DNA from 2 places in the Streptomyces sp. NPDC048560 genome. Region 1 is predicted to be linked to the other one. Evidence: riboswitches for the same ligand, from Rfam matches in the RefSeq annotation. Region 1 holds a riboswitch; the other holds the start of a gene.

Region 1 (7,505 bases):
CGATCAACCCGATCTGGGCCCTGGGCCCGTACCGCATCGACCAGGTGTCGACCGGCGCGCAGCCCGACTGGTACATGGGCTTCTCCGAAGGCCTCATCCGCGTGATGCCGGGCTGGGAGATCAACGCGTGGGGTCACACCCTCGTCCTGGGTGTGTTCATCCCGCTGATGGTCTTCCCGCTGGTCCTGGTCGCGATCGCGGTCTACCCGTTCATCGAGTCCTGGGTCACGCGTGACAAGCGCGAGCACCACATCCTGGACCGCCCGCGCAACGTGCCCACCCGCACGGCGTTCGGCGTCGCCTGGATCACGTGGTACTTCGTGCTGCTCGTCGGTGGTGGTAACGACCTGTGGGCGACGCACTTCCACCTGTCGATCAACTCCATCACCTGGTTCGTGCGGATCGCGTTCTTCGTGGCCCCGGTCATCGCGTTCATCGTGACGAAGCGGATCTGCCTCGGCCTCCAGCGCCGCGACAAGGACAAGGTGCTGCACGGACGCGAGTCCGGCATCATCAAGCGCCTGCCGCACGGTGAGTTCGTCGAGATCCACGAGCCGCTCAGCCCGGGCCAGCTGCACACGCTGACCGCGCACGAGCAGTACACGCCGGCCGAGATCGGCCCGGCGGTCGACGAGAACGGCGTGAAGCGCAAGGTCTCCGCGATGGAGAAGCTGCGCATCAAGCTCAGCAAGGGCTACTACGGCGGGGACAACCAGATCGCCAAGCCCACCGCCGAGGAGTACAAGGAGATCACCAGCGGCCACGGCCACCACTGATCACCTGAACTGATCGCCACAGTGAGAGCCCCGTCCATCGGGTGGACGGGGCTCTTTGCTGCCCTCCGGGCTGGATAAGGTGGAGCCGATCCCCTTATCGGCTGTGGACCCCAGGAGCGGACCATGAACGTTGTGACCCCGGACGGCGGCGACAGCGTGGCGGCTCGTTCCTGGCCGGGCGTGCTGAACCCGCTGCTGCGCGGCGAGGACCTCGGCGCGGACGACACCGCGTGGGCCATGGACCGCATCATGAGCGGCGAGGCGACCGACGCGCAGATCGCCGGCTTCGCCGTCGCGCTGCGGGCCAAGGGCGAGACGGTGGAGGAGGTCACGGGGCTCGTACGGACCATGTACGCGCACGCCAACACCATCCACGTACCGGGCCGCACGGTCGACATCGTGGGCACCGGCGGCGACCTCGCCAAGACGGTCAACATCTCCACCATGTCCGCGATCGTCATCGCGGGGGCCGGCGCGAAGGTCGTCAAGCACGGCAACCGCGCCGCCTCTTCGGCGAGCGGGGCGTCCGACGTCCTGGAGAAGCTGGGCGTCAACCTCGAACTGACGCCGCAGCGCGTCGTGCAGGTGGCGGAGGAAGCGGGCATCACCTTCTGCTTCGCCGTGAAGTTCCACCCCGCCCTGCGGTACGCGGCCAAGGCCCGCAAGGAACTCGGCGCGCAGACCACGTTCAACATCCTGGGCCCGCTCACCAACCCGGCACAGGTGCGCGCCCAGGCCGTCGGCGTCGCCGACCTCCGGATGGCGCCCATCGTGGCGGGCGTGCTCGCCGACCGCGGCAACTCCTCGCTGGTCTTCCGCGGCGACGACGGCCTCGACGAGCTGACCACGACGGCGACGTCGCGGGTCTGGGTGGTCCGGGACGGGGCGGTGCGCGAGGAGGCGTTCGACCCGCGTGACGTCGGCCTGGAGCTGGTGCCCGTGGAGGCCCTGCGCGGGGCGGACGCCTCGTACAACGCGGACGTGGCCCGCCGTCTGCTGGACGGCGAGACCGGTCCGGTGCGCGACGCGGTGCTCCTCAACACGGCGGCCGCGCTGACCGCCCTGGACCCGGGACCCGGCACGCTGAACGAGCAGATCGCCGCCGGGATCGTGCGGGCCAGGGAGTCGGTCGACTCCGGTGCGGCCAAGCGCGTGCTGGAGCGCTGGGTGGCGGCCAGCAACGCCTGAACACGCATGGCGCGCGCGGGGCGCGGTCCGGATGCCGGACCGCGCCTTGCGTATGTCCGTGCGTATGGCAAGATGCTGCGCAGGTCATGAGTGACAGCGAATAGGCCCCGGCTCGCTGTCCGGCAACCCTCCGTCCGTGGCGGGGTGCCCCGGGTGAAGACCAGGCCGCAGGCAGCGAGGTCTGCGGCAAGCGCGGGCCCCTCGGCATCTGTGAATGCCAGCCCCCGGGGTCCTGGTCCCTAGGGAGTCCCTTGTGAGCAAGCGAATGCGTTAGGGCCTTTTCGCCCTCCTCCGCGCACCCTCTTTTCTTCTCCCGCGCTGCCGCGTACCCGCCGGCGTGTGGAATTCGCCTGCCTCTTACGGGAGTTCGCCATGTCTGTCTCCGTCGCTGCCCTCGACCAGTCCATTTGTGCGCCGCTGCCCGTTCTGGGCAAGGACGTCACGGTTCCGCTCGTGACGGGTGGCGAAGTCACCTATGCGGCCCTCGACTACGCGGCGAGCGCCCCGGCTCTCCAGCGGGTGTGGGACGACGTCGCCGCGTACGCCCCGTACTACGGCAGCGTCCACCGGGGGGCCGGCTACCTCTCGCAGCTCTCCACGGACCTCTTCGAGAACAGCCGCAGGACCGTCGCCGAGTTCCTCGGCTGCCGGGCGGACGACCAGGTGATCTTCACCCGTTCGACGACCGACTCCCTCAACCTGCTCGCCGCCGCGATCCCCGCGGACTGCGAGGTGTTCGTCTACGAGACCGAGCACCACGCCTCGCTGCTGCCCTGGCGCGACGCCCGCGTGACCTACCTCAACGCCCCCCGTACGCCCGGTCAGGCCGTGGAGTTCCTGGAGCGGGCGCTCGCGGGACGCGACCCCCACGGACCTGCGCTGGTCTGCGTCACGGGCGCCTCCAACGTCACCGGGGAGCTGTGGCCGGTCAGGGAACTGGCCGCCGTCGCCCACGCCCACGGCGCGCGGATCGTCCTGGACGCAGCGCAGCTCGCGCCGCACCACCCGGTGGACATCGCGGAGCTGGACGTCGACTGGGTCGCCTTCTCCGGCCACAAGCTGTACGCGCCCTTCGGCTCGGGAGTCCTCGCGGGCCGCGCCGACTGGCTGCGGGACGCGGAGCCGTACCTGGCGGGCGGCGGCGCCTCGCGCAAGGTCGCCCGGCGCGCCGACGGCGGCGTGGACGTGGAGTGGCACACCACCGCGGCCCGTCACGAGGCCGGTTCGCCCAACGTCATCGGCGTCTACTCGATCGCCGCCGCCTGCAAGGCGCTCACCGAGGCGGGTTTCGACACGCTCGTCGCCCGCGAGCAGCACCTCGTCTCGGTGGTCCGCGAGGGACTCGCCGAGGTCCCGGAGGTCCGGGTGCTCTCCCTGTTCGGCGACGACGCCCCGCGGGTCGGTGTCATCTCGTTCGTCGTCGAGGGCTGGAACAGCTCGCACTTCGCCGCCGCGCTCTCCGCGGAGTACGGCATCGGGGTCCGCGACGGACTGTTCTGCGCCCACCCGCTGGTGCGGACCCTGCTGGGCGGTGAGGCCCAGGACCCGGGCGAGTGCGGCGCCCCGGAGTCCGAGCCGGGAGAGAAGTCGCTCAACGCGATCCGGGTCAGCTTCGGGGCCGGTACGCCGGACGAGCACGTCGAGCGTTTCGTAAGGGCGGTGAAGGAGCTGGTCCGCGAGGGCGCCCGCTGGAAGTACCGCACGGAGGACGGCCGCTGCGTCCCGGACCGCGGGGCCGCTCAGGTCTGACGGCCGCGACACGTCGGCCGGGCACGGGTGCGCCCCGTGCTCGGCCGGCGTGCGACGAGAGGTCCGACAGCTCTCAGGCGTCCAGGCCGATCGCGAAGGCCGCTTCCAGGTCGTGCTGCGAGTACGTACGGAAGGCCACGTGGGTGTCCGTTCCCTCGACGCCCGGGATCTTGCTGATCCGGCCGGGGATGACATCGGCGAGATCGTCGTGCCTGGCCACCCGGACCATGGCGATGAGGTCGTAGGTACCGGTGACGGAGTAGACCTCGCTGACACTGTCCAGCGCGGCGATGGCCTCGGCGATCTCCGGAATCCGGTCCACGCTGGTCTTGATGAGCACGATCGCGGTGATCACGGCTGGCTTTCTCCCTCGGTGGCCGTGGCTGGAGACTTCACTCTAGCCCCACGGCGGTAGCACACCCAGGCGTACAGGAACCCGGCGGCGAAGCCCGCGACGTGGGCGAGATACGCCACGCCCGGGCTGTTTCCCACGCTCTGCGCCGCCAGCCACTGGAGGATGAACCAGAACATCAGCACGATCCAGGCGGGAAAGCGCAGCGGCAGGAAGAAGAGGAACGGGAAGATGCTCGTGACCCGCACCTTGGGGAAGAGGCAGAGGAACGCGCCGAGCAGTGCGGAGATCGCCCCCGACGCGCCGACCAGGGTCTGGTCGGACTCGGCGTGCGCCGCCGCGTAGACGAGCAGGGCCAGGTAGCCGCAGGAGAGGTAGAAGACGGCGAACCCGAGGTGGCCCATGCGTTCCTCGGCCATCGCCCCGAACACGTACAGGAACAGCATGTTGCCGAGCAGGTGCAGCCAGCTGCCGTGCACGAACAGCGCGGTGAGCGGGGTGAGGAGCGCACGCGTGGAGCCGTCCCACAGTTCGCTGGGGATCACGCCCCACCGCTCGAAGTAGGCGGCCTGCGCGGCGAGCAGCCGGTCGGCCGTGCCGTAGGAGAGGTTGAACCCGGAGAGCGGGCTGATCAGGAAGATGGCGCAGCACAGCGCGATGAGCCCGTAGGTGACGGGCGCCCCGTCCGCCGCGGCCGCGGCGCGGACCCTCCTGGCCTTGTCCCCCCAGACTTCCCGCCGATCGATCATGCACAGAGCATGACGTACCGGCGGAGAACGGGACAGGGCGCCTCGCCGTGTCTCCGGGTATGCCCGAGGCCGTAGGGTTGCAGCAGGACATCCGCAGTTCGACGGCGCACCGCGAGATCGTTGATACAGACAGCTTCAGGCTCGACGAACGACGAAAGAGGACGCAACGATGACGACGGTTCCCATGCCGACCGACGGGACCCGCTGGCGCTGCACGCTCTGCGGAAACCTCACCCGGTTCGATGTGACCCGCTCCTCCAAGGTCGTGGAGTACGTCCATCTGGACCTGGCCGGGGAGTCCAGCGTCGAGGAGCGCGAGGTGGTCAGTGAGACCATCGAGTCGGTGCGCTGCCGCTGGTGCAACGCGGTTGATCAGATCGAGCTGGTAGACAGGCCCGGCGCCGACTCCTGACGGGGCCGCGGACAAACTTTTGGGGTGACGGATGGTGGAGCAGCCGACTAGCGGCGCCGAACCGGCCGATGAGGCCGAGGGCGCCGTCGAGGCACTCGACCGCCCGCTGCCCGAGGGAGTGCGACGGCGGGTCATCGCGCTGGTCTCGGACGCGTTCGGCGGCCTGACCGTCGGCGAACTTCCCACCCAGCTCAGACAGTACGCCCGCTTCACGCCCACCCGGCGCGCCAAGTTCGCCGGGAACGCGATGGCGGCAGCGCTGGAGAGCGAGCCGGCCTTCCGCCTGCGCATCGGTGAGCGGATCGCGCAGGCGCAGCCCGAGCTGGCCGCCACGCTGGAGGCCGGAGCGCCGCCCGCCGCCGCCGATCCCGTCGACGTGGCCGCCGCCGCCTACGTGCTGCGGCCGGCAGGCTGGGTCAAGCTGGTCGAGGCCGCGGGCGAAGAGGTTCAGCGGGCCGACGCCGAGCGGGTCGACGAGGAGACCCGGCGCGAACTGGAGCGGCTCCGCGAGGAGCTGGCCCAGGCACGCAGTCAGACGAAGAGCGAGACCGAGCGGCTGCGCGCCGAACTCGAAGCCGCCCGCAAGGAGGCTGAGTCCCTCCAGCGCAAACTCCGCAGTGCCCTCAGCGAGGTGAAGCGCAGCGAGGCGGCCCTGCGCCGCGGTGGCGCCGAGGCCGACACCGTACGGGCCGAGGCGGCGGTGCAGATCTCGGCCGCCGAGAGCGAGTCCCGGAGGCTGAAGGCGCGGCTCGGCGAGGCGGAGGCGTCCGTGGAGGCGAGCCGCAGGGCCGCCAGGGAAGGGCGCTCGGTCGAGGACATGCGGCTGCGGCTGCTCCTGGACACGGTGCTCGACGCGGCGCAGGGACTGCGGCGCGAACTCGCCCTGCCGCCCTCCTCGATCCGTCCCGCGGACAGCGTCGAGGCCGTCGAACCGGGCCGGATGTCGCCCAAGGACATTGCCGCCAGAGCCCTTTCGGAGACCGATCCCGCCCTGCTCGACCAGCTGCTCGCGCTGCCCCAGGCGCATCTGATCGTCGACGGCTACAACGTCACCAAGACCGGCTATCCGCAGATGCCGCTGGAGAAGCAGCGGTTGAGGCTGCTGGGCGGTCTCTCGGTCCTGGCGGCACAGACGGGGGCGGAGATGACCTGTGTCTTCGACGGAGCCGAACTGGCCGCTCCGGTGCTGCTCGCGCCGCCGCGCGGGGTGCGGGTGCTGTTCAGCAAGGCGGGCGTGACCGCCGACGAGCTGATCCGGCAACTGGCCCGTGCCGAACCGCCCGGCCGGCCCGTCGTGGTGGTCTCCACCGACCGCGAAGTGGCCGACGGAGTGGCGAAGGCGGGTGCGAGACCCGTCGCGTCCGCCTTGCTCCTGAAGCGGCTTTCGCGCGTCTAGGGCCTTGTGTCCCGCATGTGTGACATGCCGGTATTTTGGGAACGTACCGTCAAGTTGCAGCTACACGCGGTGTGCTGTGAGTAAATAAGTGCCTCGTGTGGCGAGATTTTGCCCGTGAGGATTTGAACTCATCACAAGTTGGTCACTAGGGTCAGCCCTCGAACCTTCGCACGGTTGACCACCCATCCGGGGTGGCAGCGAAGGAACCGCCGAGTCCGTGAGAGCACGGAGCCGGGGATTCCATCCCCCACAGCCCGGTAGGCGGCTCGAGGAAGAAGGAGCTCGCCTTCGTGGCGTCCCACCGTCGTCCCAAGCAGCCGAGCCGCACCCGCGTGACCGTGCTCACCGCCACCGCCGCCGCGGCCGTGGCTCTGACATCTCAGGCAGCGCACGCCGATCCCAAGCCGACCAAGAACGAGGTCAAGGCGAAGGTCGACAAGCTCTACCACGAGGCCGAGGCGGCCACCGAGAAGTACAACGGGGCCAAGGAGCAGCAGGACAAGCTCAAGAAGCAGGTCGACGCGCTCCAGGACAAGGTCGCCCGCGGCCAGGACGAGCTCAACACCCTGCGCGGCGAGCTCGGTTCGCTCGCCACCGCGCAGTACCGCTCCGGTGGCATCGACCCGTCCATCCAGCTCTTCCTCGCCTCGGACCCGGACAGCTTCCTCGACAAGGCCTCGGCGCTCGACCAGCTGACCGCCAAGCAGACCGAGTCGCTGCAGAAGATCCAGGGCAAGCAGCGCACCCTCGCGCAGCAGCGCAAGGAGGCCCAGGAGAAGCTCGGCGACCTCGCTGACGTGCGCAAGGCGCTCGGCGAGAACAAGAAGAAGTTCCAGGGCAAGCTCGCCGACGCCCAGCAGCTCCTCAACACCCTGACCGAGGC
Region 2 (7,505 bases), on a different contig from region 1:
CCTTCTGGCCCTGCGAGATCTCGAATTCAACTCGCTGACCCTCTTCGAGGGTGCGGTACCCGTCCATCTGGATCGCGCTGTAGTGGACGAAAACATCCGCACCACCGTCGACCGCGATGAAGCCGTACCCCTTCTCCGCGTTGAACCACTTGACGGTGCCCTGAGCCATGCCTAACTCCCCTATTACTGGCCCTTGCACAGGACCGCACTTCGCGGGCCCGGGTCAGAACTCACCCTCCGACAGGAGAGGGTGTGTGCGCCGGAACGCGTCGACCGCGGCCGAATGTATCTGCCCAACTGCCCTCTGCAACAGGTCAATCGGACGAGAATTCTGGGCATGGCCGATCGCCCCTTTATGGGGAATTTATGAGATTCCTGGGCAAGTCGGGCCCGACAAAGGCCACTTATGCCATAAGGGGTGCACGTACTTTGGCTGCTTCTCATCGTGACCGGGCGCATTCTCATATGCGGGCGGCACAGGCAGCGGAGGGGACTTCCCAACTCTACCGCGTCTAACCATGCAGAATTGCCCCCTCCGCTTCTCTCGCGGAGGGGGCAACAGGGATAACTCCGGGAAGCCGGCGCAAGGGCGCGCCGGCCCGCGCTCAGCCTCCGGCGACGGCCGGGATGATCGAGACGCCGGCACCGTCCGGGGTGGCCGCGTCCAGGCCGCCCTCGAAGCGCACGTCGTCGTCGTTGACGTACACGTTCACGAAGCGTCGCAGCTTGCCCTGGTCGTCCAGGACGCGGGCGGCGATGCCCGGGTGGTTCTTCTCCAGGGAGTCGATCACCTCGGAGAGGACCGTGCCCTCGGCCTGGACCTCGGCCTGGCCGCCCGTGTAGGTGCGGAGGATGGTGGGGATGCGGACCTTGACGCTCATGGTGGGTGCCTTCCTTCGGTCTCGGGTGATCAGCTGGTGGCGAGGCCGGCGGCGCGGAACGCGTCCAGGCTCGGCCGGATCGTCGCGGTCGCCTGCGAGGTCTCGGCCACCGCGTCGAGCGTCTTGAGGCCGTCACCCGTGTTCAGGACGACGGTGGTCAGCGTCGGGTCGAGCAGACCCGCCTCGATCAGCTTCTTCGTCACGCCGACCGTGACTCCGCCCGCGGTCTCCGCGAAGATGCCCTCCGTCTGCGCGAGCAGCTTGATCGCGTCGACGATCTGCTCGTCGTTCACGTCCTCCACGGCCCCACCCGTGCGGCGGGCGATGTCCAGGACGTACGGGCCGTCGGCCGGGTTCCCGATCGCCAGGGACTTGGCGATCGTGTTCGGCTTCTGCGGGCGCACCACGTCGTGACCGGCCTTGAAGGCCACCGACACCGGGGAGCAGCCCTCGGCCTGGGCGCCGAAGATCTTGTACGGCTTGTCCTCGACCAGCCCGAGCTTGATGAGCTCCTGGAGGCCCTTGTCGATCTTCGTGAGCTGCGAGCCCGAGGCGATCGGGATCACGAGCTGGTCGGGCAGCTGCCAGCCGAGCTGCTCGCAGATCTCGTACGCGAGGGTCTTGGAGCCCTCGCCGTAGTACGGACGCAGATTGACGTTGACGAAGCCCCAGCCCTCGCCGAGCGGGTCGCCGATGAGCTCGGAGCAGAAGCGGTTGACGTCGTCGTAGTTGCCCTCGATGCCGACCAGTTCACCGCCGTACACCGCGGCCATGACGACCTTGCCCTGCTCCAGGTCGTGCGGGATGAACACGCAGGAGCGGAGGCCGGCGCGGGCGGCGGCGGCACCCACGGCGCCGGCGAGGTTGCCGGTGGAGGAGCAGGAGAGCGTGGTGAAGCCGAAGGCGCGGGCGGCCTCGACGGCGATCGCGACGACCCGGTCCTTGAAGGAGTGGGTCGGGTTCCCGGAGTCGTCCTTGACGAACAGACCGCCGGTGACGCCCAGTTCACGGGCGAGGTTGTCGGCCTTGACCAGCTTGGTGAAACCGGGATTGAGGTTGGGCTTGTCCGCGACATCGGCGGGGACCGGCAGCAGCGGCGCGTAGCGCCAGATGTTGTCGGGTCCGGCCTCGATGCGCTTCTTCAGCTCGTCGGGGGAGCCGCTCGGCAGGTCGTACGCCACTTCGAGCGGCCCGAAACAGGACGCGCAGGCGAAAAGGGGACCGAGCTCGAAGCGCTCGCCGCACTCGCGGCAGGAAAGCGCCGCGGCGGGACCGAGATCCACAGTGGAGGGGGTGTTCTTCGTTTCAGTCTGCACAGCCATGCTGGCGGAGGCCCTTTCTCCTCATCTTCCTCATGGCGAATTTCGCCACAAGACGGATTTGGCACCTTCCCCATCGTGACCTCGCGGTCGATGGGGGGGTTGCCGGGACTTCAACGGGCCGTTCCCTCAGTCCCTCTGGATGAGCGCTATGGCACTGGATCACCGATCCAGGCGTTTGTCGCGGGCGGACCCCCGAGATGCGAGGGTCGTCCGCGTTGTTCAAGACTGTAACCGAAGCCTCGGACGGTTGAGTGAGTCGTCCGAACCGCGAGATGGATCACACGCAGGGAGATTCGACCGTGATCGAAGAGGTGGAACGTTGGCTGACCAGGCGTTCCTGGTCGGCCGCCGATCGTCCGCTGGATCGTCTCGCGGCCGCCAGGACCCGGGACCCACGCCGCTGCAGCATCAGCGTCGTCCTGCCGGCCCTCAACGAAGAGGCGACGGTCGGCGACATCGTGACGATCATCCGGCGTGAGCTCATGGAGCGCGTGCCGCTGGTCGACGAGCTGGTGGTCATCGACTCCGGATCGACCGACTCGACCGCGCGGGTCGCCGCGGAGGCGGGTGCCCGGGTGGTGCACCGGGACGCGATCCTCCCGCGAATACCCGCCCTGCACGGCAAGGGCGAGGTCCTGTGGCGGTCACTGCTGGTCACGAGCGGTGAGATCGTCTGCTTCGTCGACGCCGACCTGAAGGACTTCTCCCCGGACTTCGTGTCCGGGACCGTCGGGCCGCTGCTCACCGATCCCTCGGTGCAGTTCGTGAAGGCGATGTACGACCGGCCGCTGGGCAACACCGCCGGTCAGGGCGGCCGTGTCACTGAACTGGTCGCAAGGCCGCTGCTGAACCTGCACTGGCCGCAGCTGGCCGGCTTCGTCCAGCCGCTCGGCGGCGAGTACGCCGTACGGCGCTCCCTGCTGGAGCAGCTGCCCTTCCCCGTCGGTTACGGGGTGGAGCTGGGTCTGCTCATCGACTCGCTGCACATGGTGGGTCTGGACGCGCTGGCGCAGGTCGACGTCGGCGTGCGCAAACACCGCAACCAGGACAGCCAGGCCCTCGGAAGGATGGCGGCGACCATCTACCGCACCGCGCAGCTCCGGCTCTCCCGGGGTCACCTCGTGCGGCCGGAGCTCACCCAGTTCGAGCGGGGTGAGAACGGCTTCGTGCCGTGCACCCACGCGGTCGATACGGAGGAGCGGCCCCCGATGCGTGAGATCGAGGAGTATCTGGCTCGCCGCGCGGCGTAACAGGATTAGTCATAAAAGTTCCCTACATTCACTTTTATGGCTTCTCCTCGACCGAGGGCCGCCCTGCGCCGGCTGCCCGCACACGCCGCTGTCCTGCCCGTCCTGCTCGCCGGGGCCGTGCTCGGCCCCCTCGCGGGCGGCCCGGCCACGGCCGCCGTACACGCCCCGCAGGTGCCGCGCCCCGCGCACGCCACCCTGGCCGAGACCGGTGGCACCGGTGAGCGGCTGTGGCTGCTCGGTGGCCTCGGGCTCGCTCTGACCGGGGCCGGGGCGGTCGCCCGCGCGGCCTCGCGCGGGCGGGGCCGGGAGCGCGATCACGGCTGACGGACCGAACCCGGGCCCGTCCGGCCGGGTGCCGTACTCACGTTTGGAGGCTTCCGGAACGGGCTAGGTTCCGGTACATGGTCTCCGAGCACGCTGCCCAGGTTCTCGTCGCGTCCAACCGCGGCCCCGTGTCGTACACACAGGGCGAGGACGGCTCGCTCACATCGAAACGGGGCGGAGGCGGCCTGGTCTCCGGGCTCAGCGCCGTCGACGACAAGCTGTGGGTGTGCGCGGCCCTGAGCGACGGCGACCGCGAGGCGGTCCGGCGGGGCATCGCCGAAGAGGGCGTCCGGATGCTCGACATCGACGCGGATCTCCACGCCGACGCGTACAACGGCATCGCGAACTCGGTGCTCTGGTTCGTCCACCACATGCTGTACCAGACGCCGCTGGAGCCCGCGTTCGACGCGGAGTTCCGGCGCCGGTGGGCCGCGTACGAGGCCTACAACCGGGCCTTCGCCGAGGCGCTCGCCGAGGAGGCGGGCGAGGGAGCGGCGGTCCTGGTGCAGGACTACCACCTGGCGCTGGTGCCCGGGATGCTGCGGGAGCTCCGCGCCGATCTGCGGATCGGCCACTTCTCGCACACCCCGTGGGCGCCCGTCGACTACTTCCGCCTGCTGCCCGACGACATCGGCGAGCAACTGCTTCGGGGCATTCTCGGCGCGGACCGGGCGGCGTTCCTCACCCGCCGCTGGGCCGACGCGTTCATCGGCTGCTGCACGGAGATCATCGGCGGCACCGGGCACACCCGGATCGGGGTGCACGGGCTGGGGGCGGACGCGGACTTCCTGCGCCGGCGCTCGCGCGAGGCGGACGTGGACGAGCGGATGGCGGCCCTGCGGGAACAGGTGGGTCCGGACCGCCGGACGATCGTGCGGGTGGACCGCACGGAGCTCTCGAAGAACATCGTGCGCGGGCTGCTCGCCTACCGGGCCCTGCTTGAGGAGCACCCGGAGTGGCGCGAGCGGGTCGCCCACATCGCGTTCGCCTACCCCTCGCGGCAGGACCTCGCGGTCTACCGGGAGTACACGGCGGCGGTGCAGACGCTGGCCGACGAGATCAACGCGCAGTACGGGACGCCTGGCTGGACCCCGGTGATCCTGCACGTGAAGGACGACTTCGCACGCTCCCTGGCGGCGTACCGGCTGGCCGACGTGGCCCTGGTCAACCCGATCCGCGACGGGATGAACCTGGTCGCCAAGGAGGTCCCCGTGGTCTCCGACGACGGCTGCGCACTGGTGCTGTCGCGCGAGGCCGGGGCGTACGAGGAGCTGGGTGACGCCTCGATCGTGGTGAACCCGTACGACGTGTCGGCCACGGCGGAGGCGCTGCACCAGGCGCTGTCGATGCCGCACGGCGAGCGGGCGGACCGCACGAAGGCACTGGCCGCGGCGGCTACGGCGCTGCCGCCGCAGCAGTGGTTCCTGGACCAGCTAGAGGCGCTGCGCCAGGGCTGACAGGAACGCGACGACGTCGGCGGGTCCCGGCACCGACAGGTCGGCCCGTTCGGCGAGTTCGGGCACTTCCGCGCGGCCGCTGCAGATCAGCAGGCCGGGGATGCCGTCGGGGCCCTCGGTGCGGAGCTTCTCCACCGCCGCGTACGCGGCGAGGTCGCCGAGGTCGTCGCCTGCGTACAGCACGGACTCGGCGTCCGTCTCGCGTACGTACTCGGCGAGCGCGACGCCCTTGTCCATGCCGGGCGGGCGCAACTCCAGTACGAGGCGGCCCGGTTCGACGATCAGCCCGTGCTCGGCCGCGAGCCGGCCGAGGGGGCCGCGCAGGGACTCGAAGACGGCCTGCGGGTCGTCGGCCCGGCGGGTGTGTACGGCGACGGCCTGTCCCTTCTCCTCCACCCAGCTGCCATGCCAGGCACCCAACTCGTGCAGCACACCGGGCAGTTCGGCCCGGACGGCGGCGACACCGGGGTGCGGGGCAGGGGCGTGCACGGTGCCGGACACCGCGTCCCAGCGCTCGGCGCCGTAATGGCCGAGCACGACGAGGTGATCCAGTCCGGGCACACCGGCGAATCCGCCGTACCGCACGGCGACACCGGCCGGACGACCGGTGATCACGGCGACGGACGCCACACGCGGCGCGAGCGCGGCGAGCGCGGGGACGGCGCCGGGGTGGGCGCGCGCCTGTTCCGGGTCGGGGACGATGTCGGCGAGCGTGCCGTCGAAGTCGAGGGCGACCACGGCCCGGTCGGGCCGGGCGAGGATGGCCGCGAGGCCCTCGCGGCCGGCCGGGGTGGTCGGGGTCGGCAGGTGATCGGGGTGACTGCCCATGGGTCCGACCCTATAGGGACGCGCCTTCTCCCGGGGCCCGGCCGCGAACCCCCGTGTCCTGAAACGCGGACGGCCGGGCGGGGCGCAGCCGGTCCGCCCGGCGGTGGACGGCCCGGTTCGGGCGGTGGCCCGGGAGGGTCAGCGGCGATCCCGGCGGGCGGCTCGGACCGCTCGCAGGCGGTTCACCGTCACCGGGTCCGCCTCCAGGGCCCGCACGTCGTCGATCAGCGCGTTGAGGAGCTGGTAGTAGCGGACCGGCGACATCCCGAGCTCCTCGCGGATCGCCCGCTCCTTCGCCCCCGGCCCCGGCCACGAGCGCCGCTCCAGGGCGAGCAGGGCTCGGTCCCGGTCGGAGAGTGGGGGGTCTTCGGTCATATGAACAACCTAATCGGCCGCACGGACAACCGCGTCAACCGCTGCTCCATCCGCTCCGCCCGCCCGGCCGGCCCCGCCTACTCCGCCTGCTCCGCCCGCGACGCCTTCTTCGCTATCTGGCCGAGCACGAGCTCCGGGCTGCCGTCCGGCTCCACCGCCGTACCGATGCTCGCCTTGATCGCCTCGCTGGCCTGTGCCCAGGACGTCTTGGCGAACGGGTAGAACTGCGAGTTCGGCAGCGCGGCCAGGAACTCGCGCAGCGGCTTGTGCCGCTCGTCCGCCTCCATCGCCGCGGAGGCGCTGTCCGTGACGGGCAGCATGTCGTACTCGTCCGCGAACGCGAGAACGTTCTCGTCGTTGTACGCGAAGTCGAAGAACTTGCCGATCTCCTCGCGGTGCTCGTTCTGCTTGAAGCCCATCATCCAGTCGGCCACGCCCATCGAGCCCCTGGTCGGCCCGTCGACGCCGGGCAGCGGCACCATGCCGACCTCGACGCCCTCCTTCTCGGCGTCCTCCATCAGCGTCGGGTGCCCGTTGAGCATCCCCACCTGGCCGCGGGTGAACGCCTCGAACGCCTTGGCCCGGTCCAGCTCGCCCGGGGCGACGGGTCCGGTGAGCCCCTTGCCGACGAGGTTGTCCCGCAGCCAGGTGAGCGTGGCGATGTTCTGCGGGGAGTCGATGTCGTACGAGCCGACGTCGTCCGTGTAGCCACCGCCGCCGCTGAGCAGCCACATCAGGGTCTCGGCCTGGGACTCCTCCGGCCCCAGGGGCAGGGCGAAGGGGTAGCGGACGCCGCGCTCCTTGAGCCGGGCGGCGCCGCTCTGGATGTCGGCCCAGGTCTTGGGTGCTTCGAGGCCGGCGGCGCTGAAGAGCTTCTTGTTGTAGAAGAGCAGCCGGGTGCTCGCGATGAACGGCAGTCCGTACTGCTCGCCGTTGACCTTGCCCGCGTCGCTCAGCGAGGGCAGGAAGTTGGCCTGTGTGCGGATCGCGAGCATCTCGTCGACCGTGTAGAGCTTGTCCTTCTTCGCGTAGTCGGCGTACGCGCCGATCTGGGCGATGTCCGGGGCC

Evidence for each region. A riboswitch is a leader RNA that binds a small molecule or an ion and turns the genes downstream of it on or off. The one in region 1 is predicted to bind S-adenosylmethionine.
Region 2: linked by a shared signal. The riboswitch ahead of thrC (threonine synthase) and the one ahead of AB0C82_RS18925 (aminotransferase class V-fold PLP-dependent enzyme) in region 1 are both predicted to bind S-adenosylmethionine.

Annotation. Positions count from the first base shown of each region.
Region 1 covers NZ_JBEZIJ010000006.1:379,849-387,353, reverse strand. Annotated here, with positions in the region: gene AB0C82_RS18935 (cytochrome bc complex cytochrome b subunit) at 1-776, shown strand, start outside; gene trpD (anthranilate phosphoribosyltransferase) at 900-1,964, shown strand; SAM riboswitch class IV at 2,047-2,163, shown strand; gene AB0C82_RS18925 (aminotransferase class V-fold PLP-dependent enzyme) at 2,337-3,713, shown strand; gene AB0C82_RS18920 (Lrp/AsnC ligand binding domain-containing protein) at 3,787-4,068, opposite strand; gene AB0C82_RS18915 (rhomboid family intramembrane serine protease) at 4,065-4,814, opposite strand; gene AB0C82_RS18910 (hypothetical protein) at 4,984-5,226, shown strand; gene AB0C82_RS18905 (NYN domain-containing protein) at 5,261-6,622, shown strand; gene AB0C82_RS18900 (NlpC/P60 family protein) at 6,913-7,505, shown strand, end outside.
Region 2 covers NZ_JBEZIJ010000001.1:1,324,680-1,332,184, forward strand. Annotated here, with positions in the region: gene AB0C82_RS05990 (cold-shock protein) at 1-169, opposite strand, end outside; gene AB0C82_RS05995 (MoaD/ThiS family protein) at 606-881, opposite strand; gene thrC (threonine synthase) at 911-2,203, opposite strand; SAM riboswitch class I at 2,222-2,349, opposite strand; gene AB0C82_RS06005 (glucosyl-3-phosphoglycerate synthase) at 2,503-3,453, shown strand; gene AB0C82_RS06010 (hypothetical protein) at 3,490-3,777, shown strand; gene AB0C82_RS06015 (trehalose-6-phosphate synthase) at 3,855-5,234, shown strand; gene otsB (trehalose-phosphatase) at 5,211-6,062, opposite strand; gene AB0C82_RS06025 (DUF3263 domain-containing protein) at 6,201-6,437, opposite strand; gene AB0C82_RS06030 (extracellular solute-binding protein) at 6,515-7,505, opposite strand, start outside.